DNA from 3 places in the Peribacillus phoenicis genome. Region 2 is predicted to be linked to each of the others. Evidence: riboswitches for the same ligand, from Rfam matches in the RefSeq annotation. Region 2 holds a riboswitch; each other region holds the start of a gene.

Region 1 (4,521 bases), 1.2 Mb from region 2:
CTCGTCCAATGCGTAAAGTAATTGCTGACCAGTTGTTGCACCAGCGAATGCTGTACGGCTATGTTGAGTACCACCGAAACGACGGAAATCAAGAAGACCTTCCGGAGTACGGTTGAACATAACACCCATACGGTCAAACATATGAATGATCGATGGTGCTGCTTCGCACATCGCTTTAACCGGCGGTTGGTTAGCCAAGAAATCTCCGCCATAAACTGTATCGTCGAAGTGGATATATGGAGAATCCCCTTCACCTTTTGTATTAACTGCCCCGTTGATTCCGCCTTGGGCACAAACTGAGTGAGAGCGTTTAACAGGCACTAAAGAAAATAAATCAACCTGTTGTCCCAGCTCTGCTGCTTTGATCGTAGCCATTAATCCAGCTAGACCTCCACCAACGATAACTATTTTACCTTTACCCAATTCTGTCACTCCCTTATTTCCATTAGCCAAGCTATGTTTTTCCTAATTCTTATAAATGAACTCTATCTTCTTATACGAAAGCGAAAATTGCGCTGATTCCGATATAAGAAAGAAGAACGAAAACGATCAATGTAAAGTAAGTCATGATTCTTTGCGATCTTGGTGAAACTGTAAGACCCCAGCTCACTGCAAATGACCATAATCCATTAGCAAAGTGGAAGATTGCCGAGATAATACCAACAATATAGAACACAATCATAAATGGACTAGAGAAAATTTCAGCCATCATGTCAAAGTTAACTTCAGCACCCATAGCTGCTTGAATTCTAGTTGCCCATATATGCCAAACAAGGAAAATCAACGTTATGATTCCAGTTAGACGTTGTAGCATGAACATCCAGTTACGGAAGAAACTAAATCTGCCTAAATTGTTTTTTGCTGTAAAGGCAATATAAATTCCGTACACAGCATGGAAAATGAGCGGTAGATAGATGACGACCCATTCTACCAGAATCTTCACGGGCGTATACTCAATTAAATGAACTGCCCCATTAAAAGTTTCTTCTCCTTTTGTTGCCATAAAGTTTACCGATAAATGAAAAATTAGGAATAGACCAATTGGAATTACTCCTAGAAGTGAATGAAGCCTGCGATTCCCAAACTCACGATTTTTTGCCACTAAGTGCCCCCCCTTAATTTGTGAAAAATCATGCAAAGATAAACTGGTGGCTACCTTTTATCTCCGCGTGAAAATACAGTATAGAGTCAAAAAAACTCCTCTATACTTCCTTTACAATTATGTGACATGTCCATTTTACTCCTGACTTCTATGTGCGTCAAGAAAACGGATACAAGAAATCTCTTTTTCAGAATAGATTTTATTGGATTAAATTGGCTATTTTTTGCATGTCAAGATGATATTTTGAATAAATTTCTAATTTAACTATTAATATCTCGGTATAATTTCTCATTTTTTTCCAATTGTTATTTAAATAAATAAAAAACAGTATAATTTGCAAAAGAAATACGTTTATAATAGATTTACAGAAAGAGGCGATAAATTATGAAAAAAAATATTGCTGCTGCGATAGAAGAAGAGATTCAAACTGAAGAAATTCAAACTGAAGAATTCCTGGTTCCAGCTTTCGGATACGAATTAATCAGAGAAGTTCTATTGAACGATATTCTCGGAAAAGACTCTAATCAAATCCTCTATTGGGCAGGTAAACAATTAGCAAGAAAATTCCCATTGAATGGCGATCAGGAAGTGATTGAATTTTTCCAAAGCGCTGGATGGGGCAATCTGGAAATCTTGAAGTATACGAAACACGAGATGGAGTTATCCCTGACGGGTGAAATAATCAGCCGCCGCCTGGATTTACACCCTGATTGTCACTTCCAACTTGAAGCCGGTTTCCTTGCCGAGCAGTTTACACTGCAAAAAAAATTCCTCAGCGAATCAACGGAAGAAATCAAACGCCGCGCAAAAAAAGTGATATTCACCATCCAATGGGATCCCAGAGATCCAATCTAATGAGCCCTTAAAACAGACTTACCCTTTTTACCGGAAGTCTGTTTTTTATTGGACTCCTGACACTTAAGCTAGCACATTTGCATGTTGACCTAGTTTAAATGCTTCATGAAGAGATTCAACCGCCTTCACCATTTCCTTTTCATTGACGACAGTCGAAACTTTAATTTCCGATGTGCTGACCATTTTCACCTGGATGCCTGTATTGGCCATCACTTCAAACATCTCGGCAGCCACTCCCGGATTGGATACCATACCAGAACCGACGATGGACACTTTGGCCAATCCGCTCTCCGTTTCGACTCGGTCGAATCCCAATTGTTCTTTATTATTTTCCAGCACGATCAAGGCCGCTTCCGTATCTTCACTTTTTGTGGAAAAAGATAGATTGGTCGTATCCTCGGCAGTCATGCTTTGAATGATGATGTCCACATTGATCCGGTTTTTCGCAAGTGTTGTGAAGATTGTGGATAATGCACCAAGTGATTGGGGCAAACCATATATTGTGACCCTCGTAATACTGTCTTCAAAAGCAATCCCGCGTACAATTAAGTTTTCTTCCATAGTTGCTTCCTCCTCAATGATCGTTCCTGATTCTCTCTCCATGCTTGAACGGACTTCAAGCGGAATTTGATAATTTTTTGCATATTCGACAGCCCTCGGATGAAGGACGCCCGCCCCCAGGTTGGCAAGTTCCAGCATTTCATCATAAGAAATGGATTGGAGTTTTCGTGCGCCTTTTATGTAGCGAGGGTCCGTTGTGAAAACGCCCGTTACATCCGTATAAATATCGCATCTATCCGCATTCAGCGCTGCAGCGATGGCAACCGCCGTCGTATCGGAACCGCCTCGCCCTAAGGTAGTGATTTCCCCATTTGCATCGTTACCCTGGAAACCGGCCACGACCACTATTTTCTTCTCCTGTAGCTTAGCTTGGATCCTCGTGGCATCGATGTTTAAAATCCGGGCATTCCCATGAACGGATTCCGTTTGCATGCCAGCCTGCCAGCCAGTATACGAAATGGCTTCATGTCCTTTTTCAATCAATGCCATCGTTAACAGGGAAATCGTTACCTGTTCCCCCGTAGTCAAAAGCATATCCATTTCCCTCTTGCTCGGGGTTCCGGAAATATCCCGGGCCATGGACACCAATTGATCCGTGGTTTTCCCCATGGCTGAAACAACGACGACTACCTCATTTCCATTCTGCGCTTCCTCGATTACCCGATCGGCAACATTTTTGATTTTTTCTACGCTTCCGACGGATGTTCCGCCAAATTTTTGAACGATTAATGCCATCCTCATGCACCCTCTCTACCTTTTTAGGCAATAAAAAAAGCAATGAGAAATATCTCATTGCTGTGATCACATATCTAAATACTGTAAACACAGTGAGATAGCTCTCCAGGGTATAAACCCTGACAATCCGCCATTTATTAAATGTCGGACCAGGAAAACAAGGTATGAGTCTTGTATTCCTTCGGCGTCATCCCCTTTCAAAACCTTTCATGGAAGCTCATACTTCTCCAGGTTTTTACTCTTGAATTCCGCACCTCTATCAGCACTTTTAAGTTGTCTAGTTAAAAATTCTTTTTAATCATAGCATAGAGATTTATCGGTAGCAAGATTATTCTTGTAATTTTCTAACGATTCCCTCGGCTACCCCTTTTGGCATGCCAGCTTCCATGATTTCCTCGGCCGTCGCCTCTTTGATTTTCTTCAATGATCCAAAATGCCTTAATAATTGCTTCCTTCGCTTTTCCCCGACTCCTGGAATATCATCAAGCTGGGAGTGAACTGCATTTTTCCCGCGTAGCTGGCGATGAAACGTAATCGCGAACCGATGCACTTCATCCTGAATTCTTTGCAATAGGTAAAATTCCTGGCTCCGGGAATCAAGAGGTACGATTTCAAGCGGATTTCCGATCATCAATTGCGAGGTCCTATGCTTTTCATCCTTAATGAGGCCTGAAAGTGGAATATCAAGGCCCAATTCATTTTCCAGAATATCCCGAACGGCTTCGACATGTCCCTTTCCGCCATCAATGATGATCAAGTCCGGAAGCGGCAGCCCTTCTTTCAATACTCGTGAATATCTTCTTCTGACCACTTCACGCATCGATTCATAATCATCAGGCCCTTGGACCGTCTTGATCTTATATTTGCGGTACTCCCTTTTTTCCGGCTTTCCATCAATGAACACAACTAAAGCGGAAACTGGGTCACTTCCCTGGATGTTGGAGTTATCGAAAGCTTCAATTCGATGCGGTGTGTAGATACCCAGTTGCTTCCCGAGGTTTTCCACCGCATTGATCGTTCTTTCTTCATCCCTTTCTATCAAAGAGAATTTTTCCTGAAGCGCGATGGAGGCATTCTTATTCGCCAATTTAAGCATGTCTTTTTTCGCTCCCCGTTTCGGGTGAATCGTTTTGACACCAAGCAGCCCTTCGGCCATTTCGGCATCCACTGATTCAGGCAGCAAGATTTCCTTTGGTTTAAAGTGGTTCGTAATCTCGTAAAACTGACCGAGGAATGTAAGAAGTTCCTGTTCGGGTTCATCGTAGACC
Region 2 (4,521 bases):
TGATATCGTCGTTTATGGCCGTTTTGAACTGCTGTTGCCGGATGATGAACGAATATTTGCCTACACGAGATCGTTGGAAGAAGAAAAGCTGTTGGTACTATGCAACTTTAAAGAAGAGCAGGCTCCCTATACTTTGCCTGAAGAGCTGCAAGCATATTCTGCCACAAAGCTGATCGGCAATTATGATCAGGAGGAAGAAGGGATCTCGAGCAAACCCCTGCAACCATATGAATGCCGTGTTTATCATTTGAAATGAAAAAAGGACCTGTTCTTCTCCGATTAGGAAGAACAGGTCCTTTGCGTATTATTTTGATTTAAGGTCACATTCCTCTAGGGGAATGATTTTCGTTTTATGCTTAATTTTATAGCCGAACCATAGGACGAAAAATAGAATCAAGCCAATGTAGGAAACAAACATTGAATTCCAGTCAATCCCATCGCTGCTGAAAGCTTGATAGCCTTGTCCGATGATAATAATAATACAAAGGACAAGTGCGAATATAGGTCCGAATGGGAAGCCTTTTGCCCGGAATGGTAAAGCATTCATATCAAGGCCTTGAGCTGCGTAGGCTTTGCGGAACCGATAATGGGCAATCGCAATCCCTACCCAGGTGACGAATCCCGCCATTCCTGAAGCATTCAATAACCAGATATAAACGACGCCATCACCGAAAAACGAAGCTAGGAATGCAACGCAGCCAACTAAAGAAGTCAGGATAAGTGCATTCACGGGTACTCCTCTTTTATCTAACTTGCCTAGGAATTTCGGTGCTTTCCCATCACGTGCCAAGTCCCATAGCATACGGGTTGAAGCGTACATGCCAGAGTTACCTGCAGAGAGTACGGATGATAAAATGATCGCGTTCATGATGGATGCAGCAAATGCAAGGCCGGCCCGTTCAAATACAAGCGTGAATGGACTTACGGCAACATCTTGACTCAATAAACGTGAATCCGTAAACGGAATGATCATTCCAATAACGAAAATTGCAAGGATATAGAACAAGAGGATGCGCCAGAAAACGGATCTGATCGCTTTAGGGATATTTTTTTCTGGATCTTCACTTTCACCAGCAGTCACTCCAAGCAATTCCGTTCCTTGGAATGAAAAGCCGGCAGCCATGAATACGCCTAGAATCGTGAAGAACCCTCCGTTAAAGGGACCTTCGCCCATTGTGAAATTGGAAAAACCAATTGGGTCATTCCCACCCATGATTCCGAGAATGATCAGAACACCCGTAATCAAGAAAATGACGACTGTCACGACCTTGATCATGGCGAACCAGAATTCTGTTTCCCCGAAACCTTTAACTGACATGTAATTGATAAGAAACATAGTGATTAACGCAATGGCACTCCAGATAAATGAAGGGCTATCCGGGAACCAGAACTTCATAATTAAGACAACGGCTGCCAATTCGGCGGCAATGGTGATTGCCCAGTTATACCAGTAGTTCCAACCAATCGCAAAACCGAAAGACGGATCGACGAATTTGGATGCATAGACACGGAACGAACCGGCCACTGGCATGAACGCTGCCATTTCTGCAAGACTTGTCATTAAGTAATAAACCATGATGCCGATGACCGCGTATGCCACCAAGGCACCGCCGGGTCCGGCTGAATGAATGGCCCCGCCACTAGCTAAAAATAAACCTGTTCCAATCGTTCCACCTAATGAAATCATCATTAAATGACGCGCTTTCAGGCTCCTTTTCAGTTCAGTAGGGCTTGATGGTGATTGTGAATTTGACAATTGATGTTACACTCCTTTTTATTGGAAGGGAACGAAAAATAAAAAAACAGCAGTCGAAAAAGATCGACGGCTGTTTATAATAAACCCGTTTATCCTTCCGAAGATAGCTCCCCACGCTTTTTGAAAAAACGTGACAGTGGTGTTCCTGTTCGGTAACACCGCCAGCAAGAATATACATGGAATATACCCTAACTTCGGCAACTTATCCTTTCAAACGGAGTCTTTAATCTTCCAGAATCTCGTCCGCTTTACTTTTATAAGCTGCAGCCTCTAACTCATCGGTAAATGAGGAAGTATTCAATTTTCTAATATCGTTGCGCCAGCTTGTAAGTGACGTCGGACGATTGTACTCATGAAATTCATGCAATCGTTAATAGATTGCTAGTAATTGAGTAAACTTTACTATATCAAAATTATAAAATAACTTCTGGGATATCGCAATGATTATTTTATGTGGTTATTTTTTCCTAGTAAATGAAAGATGGCAGTAAGGAAGAATTCAAATATAAAACATCCTGATAACTAAACGGTACTCCTTTTTATAAGGGCGTAGTCCAGTTTTACATGTTTGACCACTTCAGGATTCTCAAATAGATCCACTGCCATTTTACCAATCCATTCCAGTGGTAAGGAAATGGTCGTGATGTCGAGCATTTCACTCAGGCTATCATTATTGAAGCCGAGAATGGCCACATCTTCCGGTACCCTTATACCCGATTTCTTAGCGGTAAGAATGAAGCCTGCCGCCGTGTCATCATTCGTGATGATGAGAGCTTCAGGTTTGTCCATCATTGAATTCCAATCCTTAAACAATTGTTCACCGTCTTTGATGTGATAACTGCCTTCAAACAGCCATTCTTTATTGTTTATCAGTTTATGTTTTCTCATGATATCGTTAAAGGCCTTTGTACGATGGGAACTATTTCTGCTCTTTTTACGGCCGAGGCTGTATCCGATTTTCTTATATCCTTTAGCAATCACGTACTCAAGGGCACAGGAGAAAGCTGCATAATGATCAATGCTGATGGATGAGAATTCAGCCTGGGCTGTATCTTCACATAAAATAATCGGTCCGTATTTTTGATAATCCAAGAGGATTTTCATTTCCGAAATCCTTGAACAAACGATAATGCCATCGAGCTGCTTCATTTGCAGCATATTAAAAGCCTGGATCTCTTTCTCCCTGTCATAATTTGTTTGAAAGATGACGATATGACAGCCAATTGCATTTGCCTGTTTAGTAATTCCGTTAACGATTGCCCCGTAATATGGGTGATTGTTGAAGGGAATGATGACGCCGATAAGATTGGTTTTGCCTTTTGAAAGATGAATGGCGTTGATGTTTCTCGTATAATTCAAACGATCGATCGCTTCTAAGACGCTCTTTCTTTTATCGGGGCTTACATATGGATGATCATTCAATACACGAGACACTGTTGAGACAGATACACCAGCACATTGAGCTATTTCTTTAATATTTGTCATGGTATCACCGTTTTTTCTTTTTTTATATTGTACAGTATGAAACCCATTTCAGGGCAAGGGAACAGTGTGGGACTGCTGAAGATTTATTCTAATAAGGTCTTGTTATGGTATTGGTTTCATCCTTTAAGATTGGTTTAAGTCTTAGAGGAGGAGGAAATCATGATGTTCCAAACTTTAATCACCCTGTTTGTGCTTTGCGGAATTGAATTGGGATTTGCGTACTTGGCAATTTCCTTGAAACAGGAAAAATGAGTGGAAATGCCCGTCAATAATTCCGCGGCATTACGCGTGGAAACCGCGTTTACTCGTGAATTTCACGTCGTCCCAAAATAGCCCCCATGGTTTATATTCACCATAAAAACTCCACAATATAAATATAACTTCATCGTTACGTTTCATGTACGGAATGACTGACTGTCAGGGAGCTTCCTGACAGTTTTTGCTGTGTGTAAAAGTCATTCACCTTTTTGAATTGTTTAAAAATAGTTGCACTTTTTTTGTATATTTGTGTATAGTATAAAATAAGTTGTGTAGAGGAAACTTTTTAGCATTTGCGACAATGTAAAAAAATTTACACTTAGTTTTGCGCATGGCAAACTATTTTAGAAAGATGAAAAAGGGAGGGAATATGGATGGGTTTTCTAAAATCTATTGGGGGCGTGCTTGCTGCATTGCTGATTTTAACGGGGTGCGGCAATGATACGGCCGATAGGGATAAAGGCAATGGCAAGCTGAATGTCGTTACAACAACGGGAATGATTGGGGATTTGGTTGAGAACATCGGCGGTAAACATGTCGAGGTCACCAGTTTAATGGGACCGGGAGTCGACCCCCATCTATATAAAGCGACACAGGGTGATGTTAAGACACTGGATTCGGCTGATATGATTTTTTATAATGGATTGCATCTTGAAGGGAAAATGACGGATATATTTGAAATGATGAGCAAGGATAAACCGACGATTGCGGTAACGGAGGACTTCAAGGAGAACCAGCTACGCAAAGTGAGTGCAACGGAACATGATCCCCACGTATGGTTTGATGTAAAGCTTTGGATCGTTGCGGCGGAGGCAGTGAAGAAAGAATTAATTGCCAATGATCAGGAGCATGAAGCAGAGTATCGTGAAAATTATGAGGAGTACATTCTGCAATTGGAAGAACTTGATAAATATGTTCAAGAGGAAATTAATAAAGTACCGGAAGATCAACGGGTGCTCGTTACAGCACATGATGCTTTTGGATACTACGGGCAGTCATATGGCCTGGACGTAAGAGGGCTC
Region 3 (4,521 bases), 2.1 Mb from region 2:
GAACCACACCTGTAATTCCCATCAAAAATAAAGGAAGGATTGCACTTCGAGGGGGAAATATCTTTTTTTCTTTCCACCATACAATTGGCAAAAGACAACTAATAGCAATGATCCACCTTAAACTTGTCAACGTCATCGGAGAAGCATGACCGACAAGCGATTTTCCTACGACAAAGTTTCCACCCCATAATAAACTTGTTAAAAGTAATAACGAAAAATAATAATATTTCATATCTTTTTGCTCCTTTTCATCTTTCACAGTTTAAGTGAAAAAAGATCGAAGCCATTGTGCACAATGACATTTCAATTTTCATAATTAATTACTAATTATTTTAACATTTTAGTTCGTTAGTTAATATGTTATTTTGTATAATAGAAGAAACTTAAAATAATATTAAAAAATATTGCTGATATACAGAATTAAATTAAGTTTTATTATTAAGGTGATACCGTTTTTGGAACAATTGTAAAAGGAGTGACTATAAGTGGAATCTATCGTAAGCAAGGTTCTAGATAATGTTGATATTCAAATTTTAGATTTACTGCAAAAGGATGCACAGTTAAGCAATACTGAGCTTGCAAAGCGTGTCAAATTATCTCCACCAGCTATACATTCAAGGATAAAACGTTTGGAAAATGAAGGGTTTATTAATGCACAAGTAGCAATTTTAAACCAGGTGAAGCTAGGTTTTGATTTATTATGTTTCATTTTTATTAGTACGAATATACATCAAGCTGAAGAACTGGAAGTATTGGAAAAGGCATTAGCTTCTATGTCAGAAGTATTAGAGTGTCATTGTTTAACAGGTGAGTATGATTATCTTCTAAAAGTGGCTAACAAAGATCGGAAGGAATTAGAAATATTTATTAGAAAGTTAAATAAACTAGGTATAACAAAAATTCAAACTAGCCTAGCTCTCAGAGAAATTAAATATTCAACAGTTTTACCCATATAGGAAGAAAAGTCCCGTTCGTAAAAGTACACTTTATCGCACGTTTTTTGATAGAACAAGAGAACGAGAGAAAGGTAGAAGAAGGAATAAAAAAATGAAGTCCTTAAATTTGGAAACATAAAGTTTGCAGCAAGGATCAAAATGAAGAACAGCAACATCAGGCCATGAAATAAAAGGGTTTGGAGAAAAAAATGGCCTTTCTAAAGAGAAACATAGGCTATTTATTCATTATCAATTTATATTAGTAAATATAAATCCATTCTGCTCAACTAGTTTAAGCAATGAGCCTTGCATCGATTAAAAAGCAGTGCACTCTTTATGAGTTGCACTGCTTTTTAAAATTTTATCCCGTTTATTATGGTCTTTAATTAGAAAATCGGTATTAAAGTATAGCTGAAAGAATCATTATCTTTATTTATTTAACAAAACAGCTTCTTCATTACTAGGTTGTAAAGCTATTTGTAGTGCTCTTTTTTCTTCATCGTTTAAAGGGACCATCGGTAAACGGACACCTCCAACATTTAACCCCCGCATATTTAATGCTGATTTTACTGGTGCCGGGCTTGGTGCAGCAAATAATGCTTTCATGATTGGAAGAAGTTTACGATGCGTAGAAGCAGCACCTTGGACATCACCATTTTTAAAGCTATTGATCATTTCTTGCATTTCATTTCCAATTATGTGTGAAGAGACCGAAACAATGCCTGTTCCACCGATGACTAAAACCGGTAATGTTAACCCATCATCGCCGCTGTACAATGTAAAATCACTAGTTGTTTTGCTAATGATTTGTGCCATGGCATCTAAGTCACCACTTGCCTCTTTTACTGCCACGATATTGTTAATTTTTGAGAGGTTAACAATCGTCTCCACTGACATGTTTACAACACTTCGTCCTGGAATATTATAAAGCATTACCGGTAATGATGTTGAATGGGCAATAGCGCTAAAGTGCTGAAATAATCCTTCTTGAGACGGCTTGTTATAGTATGGGGTAACGAGCATGATTCCGTCGACTCCTGCTGCCTCTGCTTGCCTTGTCAAGCTGATAGAAGCTCTCGTGTTATTTGAGCCAGTTCCAGCTATGACTGGAACTCTTCCATCAACAACTTCTACAACAATTTTGAATAAATCCAGTTTCTCTTCTGTTGTTAATGTAGGAGACTCTCCAGTTGTACCAGCTACAACTAATCCATCAGAACCATTAGCAATTAAATAGTTTACTAAAGTTCTCGTAGCATTAAAATCAATCTCATCATTATGATTGAACGGGGTAACCATTGCGGTTAAAACTTGGCCAAAATTCATAACTACACACCCTTTTGTATAATATTTTTTTAAAAATTCAGAGGTGGTTAGGGCCATTCAGGAGTAAACGCAAAAAAGCAACAACGAGGATTCGCTGCTGCAGTAGAAACAATATTTACCAAAAAATGTTTCCGCGCATAAGATAGCCCTCCATATAGTTTCCTATATGACAGTCCTGTATTTATTCAATAGCAGAACCAGCTTCAAGAACATGAGATTCTTTCCACTTCGGCAAATTCCCCTTTCCACAATAGTCATAGGATCTCATTCTCCTCAAAATGTGTACTAATGGTCTTTGCTCCTCTATCCTCACTTCAAAAAGTATGAAGTAAGAAAATATTTAATTGACTGTAATATAACAAGGAATCCTTTCTATTGCAAGGCCAATTTAGAAATAATTTTTAGAATACATGAATTATCAATGGAAATGGATACGGTATAGGGCTGGATTCATCTTTTTTAGTATTATGTAATCTCAATATTTATAGATTTATAAAACAAACTGTGTGAAAAATTTCAACCTTTTATAGTCAGTTTTGACAATAGATATATCTTTTAGAAGGAATCAAGGTGGGGGAAGACAGCAAGATATGAAAATCCGTGACGTGGAAAGCAAGAAAACGATCGCTTCAATTGTCAGTAGGATACCATTGATTCAGGATTGGAACGAGATACATATAAACAGCATACGTATCTCGTTCCAAATCCATGAGATGAAATGAAAAAAACCATTAAGATTCGTGGGGGTGTTAACAAAGAAAATTGATCACGCATTGAACTGCGAAATGGATTGTGCATAGTAGGCAAAATGGGAAAGATGGCAATAATGCAATTCTACCGTCGTTAACAGGAAGTTTTCATTAGTATCTCATTAATAACGACCGGTGTTCGCAGAAATAATGAGAGCCCCGCTTGAAGAATAAATACCTGCTTTGGCCAAAGCATTATACGGATCTAAATTCCATAATTGTGCAGTATAACATGATGTCTGCCCTTTCATTATCCATCCGTTTCCACCGGAACTAGCACAACTTGTAAATGCTCTCTTAGTCGTGCCATTAAAACTGTCAACCCAAACATTTGCATAATAATCGTAAGGAGCAGATGAATAAAACTTTAAGTAACCCCACGCCGTATGACAATACGCACTTCCTTTTAGCTGCACATATCCAATTTTCACACCGTTTTTATAGATATATTCTGTTTCATAGGTGATTGGGCTTTTAGAAGCACACCCTGTCGAATAAGGGTTTGTATTATCGTAGGACAAGGCAAATGCTTTATTCATCGGTGCAATCGCAAAAAAAACTCCAAAGACAAGAGTCATTACCATCACAATATTTAATAATTTTTTTATAATAACCTCTCTCCTTTCCTTCTTCTAGACTTTACCATATGAAAATTGGTATTTCTATGTACTATGGAATCATTTACCATCTGTATAAATATTACCATTTTACGGGTATCTACGGAGTTAAGGGATAGTACCCCATTCCCATTAAGAAAAGGAAAATCAATACCAAAAACGAGACAAAAGTGAATGGAACGAATACTGGACATAGTTTTATTTGATTTATTAATATATAAATTACATTGGTTTTATATTTTATTAATAATGTAAAGTTACTATTTTAATTGGTAAACACCATAAAAATTTATAAACAAGGAGGATATTTGTCGATCTGTTAAAAAAATACATAATTAGCTAAACGATAAATAGGAGGTATTGATTTTGAAAGGGAAATATAAATTTGCAGCGATGCTGACAGTTGTAACGGTAGGATTAACAACTTCTTTATCAAGTGTACAAGCATTCTCGGAATCTTCAAATTCAGATAATAAACGTAAACCAGAGCTCGTTTTTCCAGTAATCAGTGATGTACATATTGATGATGGATCAACAGCTGATATGAACAAGTTCAGAACAGCCATGGATCAATTAAATAAAGCTGCGCCTAGACAGGATGCTTTTGTTGTCGTTGGGGATTTAACGGACTATGGATACGCTTCTGAATACGATAAGTTCTTCTCCATTTATAATGAGAAGAAACAAGGTGATGTCCAATCCATGTTTACAATGGGGAACCATGATTATTGGAATGGACTTTCCGTTGAAAAGGCACAAGATCGTTTTCTCGAGAAAACAGGAATGGATTCTCTTTACTATCATAAAAAAGTAAATGGATATGATTTTATTACGTTAAGTCCGGAAAATGGTAATACGCATGGTTTATATTCTGTTAATCAAATTAACTGGCTA

The links. A riboswitch is a leader RNA that binds a small molecule or an ion and turns the genes downstream of it on or off. The one in region 2 is predicted to bind lysine.
Region 1: linked by a shared signal. The riboswitch ahead of ABC374_RS17535 (aspartate kinase) and the one ahead of ABC374_RS23575 (amino acid permease) in region 2 are both predicted to bind lysine.
Region 3: linked by a shared signal. The riboswitch ahead of dapA (4-hydroxy-tetrahydrodipicolinate synthase) and the one ahead of ABC374_RS23575 (amino acid permease) in region 2 are both predicted to bind lysine.

The regions. Positions count from the first base shown of each region.
Region 1 covers NZ_JBDFMF010000001.1:3,569,592-3,574,112, forward strand. Annotated here, with positions in the region: gene sdhA (succinate dehydrogenase flavoprotein subunit) at 1-423, opposite strand, end outside; gene ABC374_RS17525 (succinate dehydrogenase cytochrome b558 subunit) at 494-1,102, opposite strand; gene ABC374_RS17530 (YslB family protein) at 1,487-1,957, shown strand; gene ABC374_RS17535 (aspartate kinase) at 2,021-3,253, opposite strand; lysine riboswitch at 3,344-3,520, opposite strand; gene uvrC (excinuclease ABC subunit UvrC) at 3,582-4,521, opposite strand, start outside.
Region 2 covers NZ_JBDFMF010000001.1:4,739,408-4,743,928, reverse strand. Annotated here, with positions in the region: gene ABC374_RS23580 (glycoside hydrolase family 13 protein) at 1-256, shown strand, start outside; gene ABC374_RS23575 (amino acid permease) at 305-1,756, opposite strand; lysine riboswitch at 1,853-2,037, opposite strand; gene ABC374_RS23570 (LacI family DNA-binding transcriptional regulator) at 2,279-3,241, opposite strand; gene ABC374_RS23565 (metal ABC transporter solute-binding protein, Zn/Mn family) at 3,874-4,521, shown strand, end outside.
Region 3 covers NZ_JBDFMF010000001.1:2,616,701-2,621,221, reverse strand. Annotated here, with positions in the region: gene ABC374_RS12795 (DMT family transporter) at 1-232, opposite strand, end outside; gene ABC374_RS12790 (Lrp/AsnC family transcriptional regulator) at 486-956, shown strand; gene dapA (4-hydroxy-tetrahydrodipicolinate synthase) at 1,365-2,261, opposite strand; lysine riboswitch at 2,397-2,575, opposite strand; gene ABC374_RS12780 (DUF2690 domain-containing protein) at 3,133-3,588, opposite strand; gene ABC374_RS12775 (metallophosphoesterase) at 3,994-4,521, shown strand, end outside.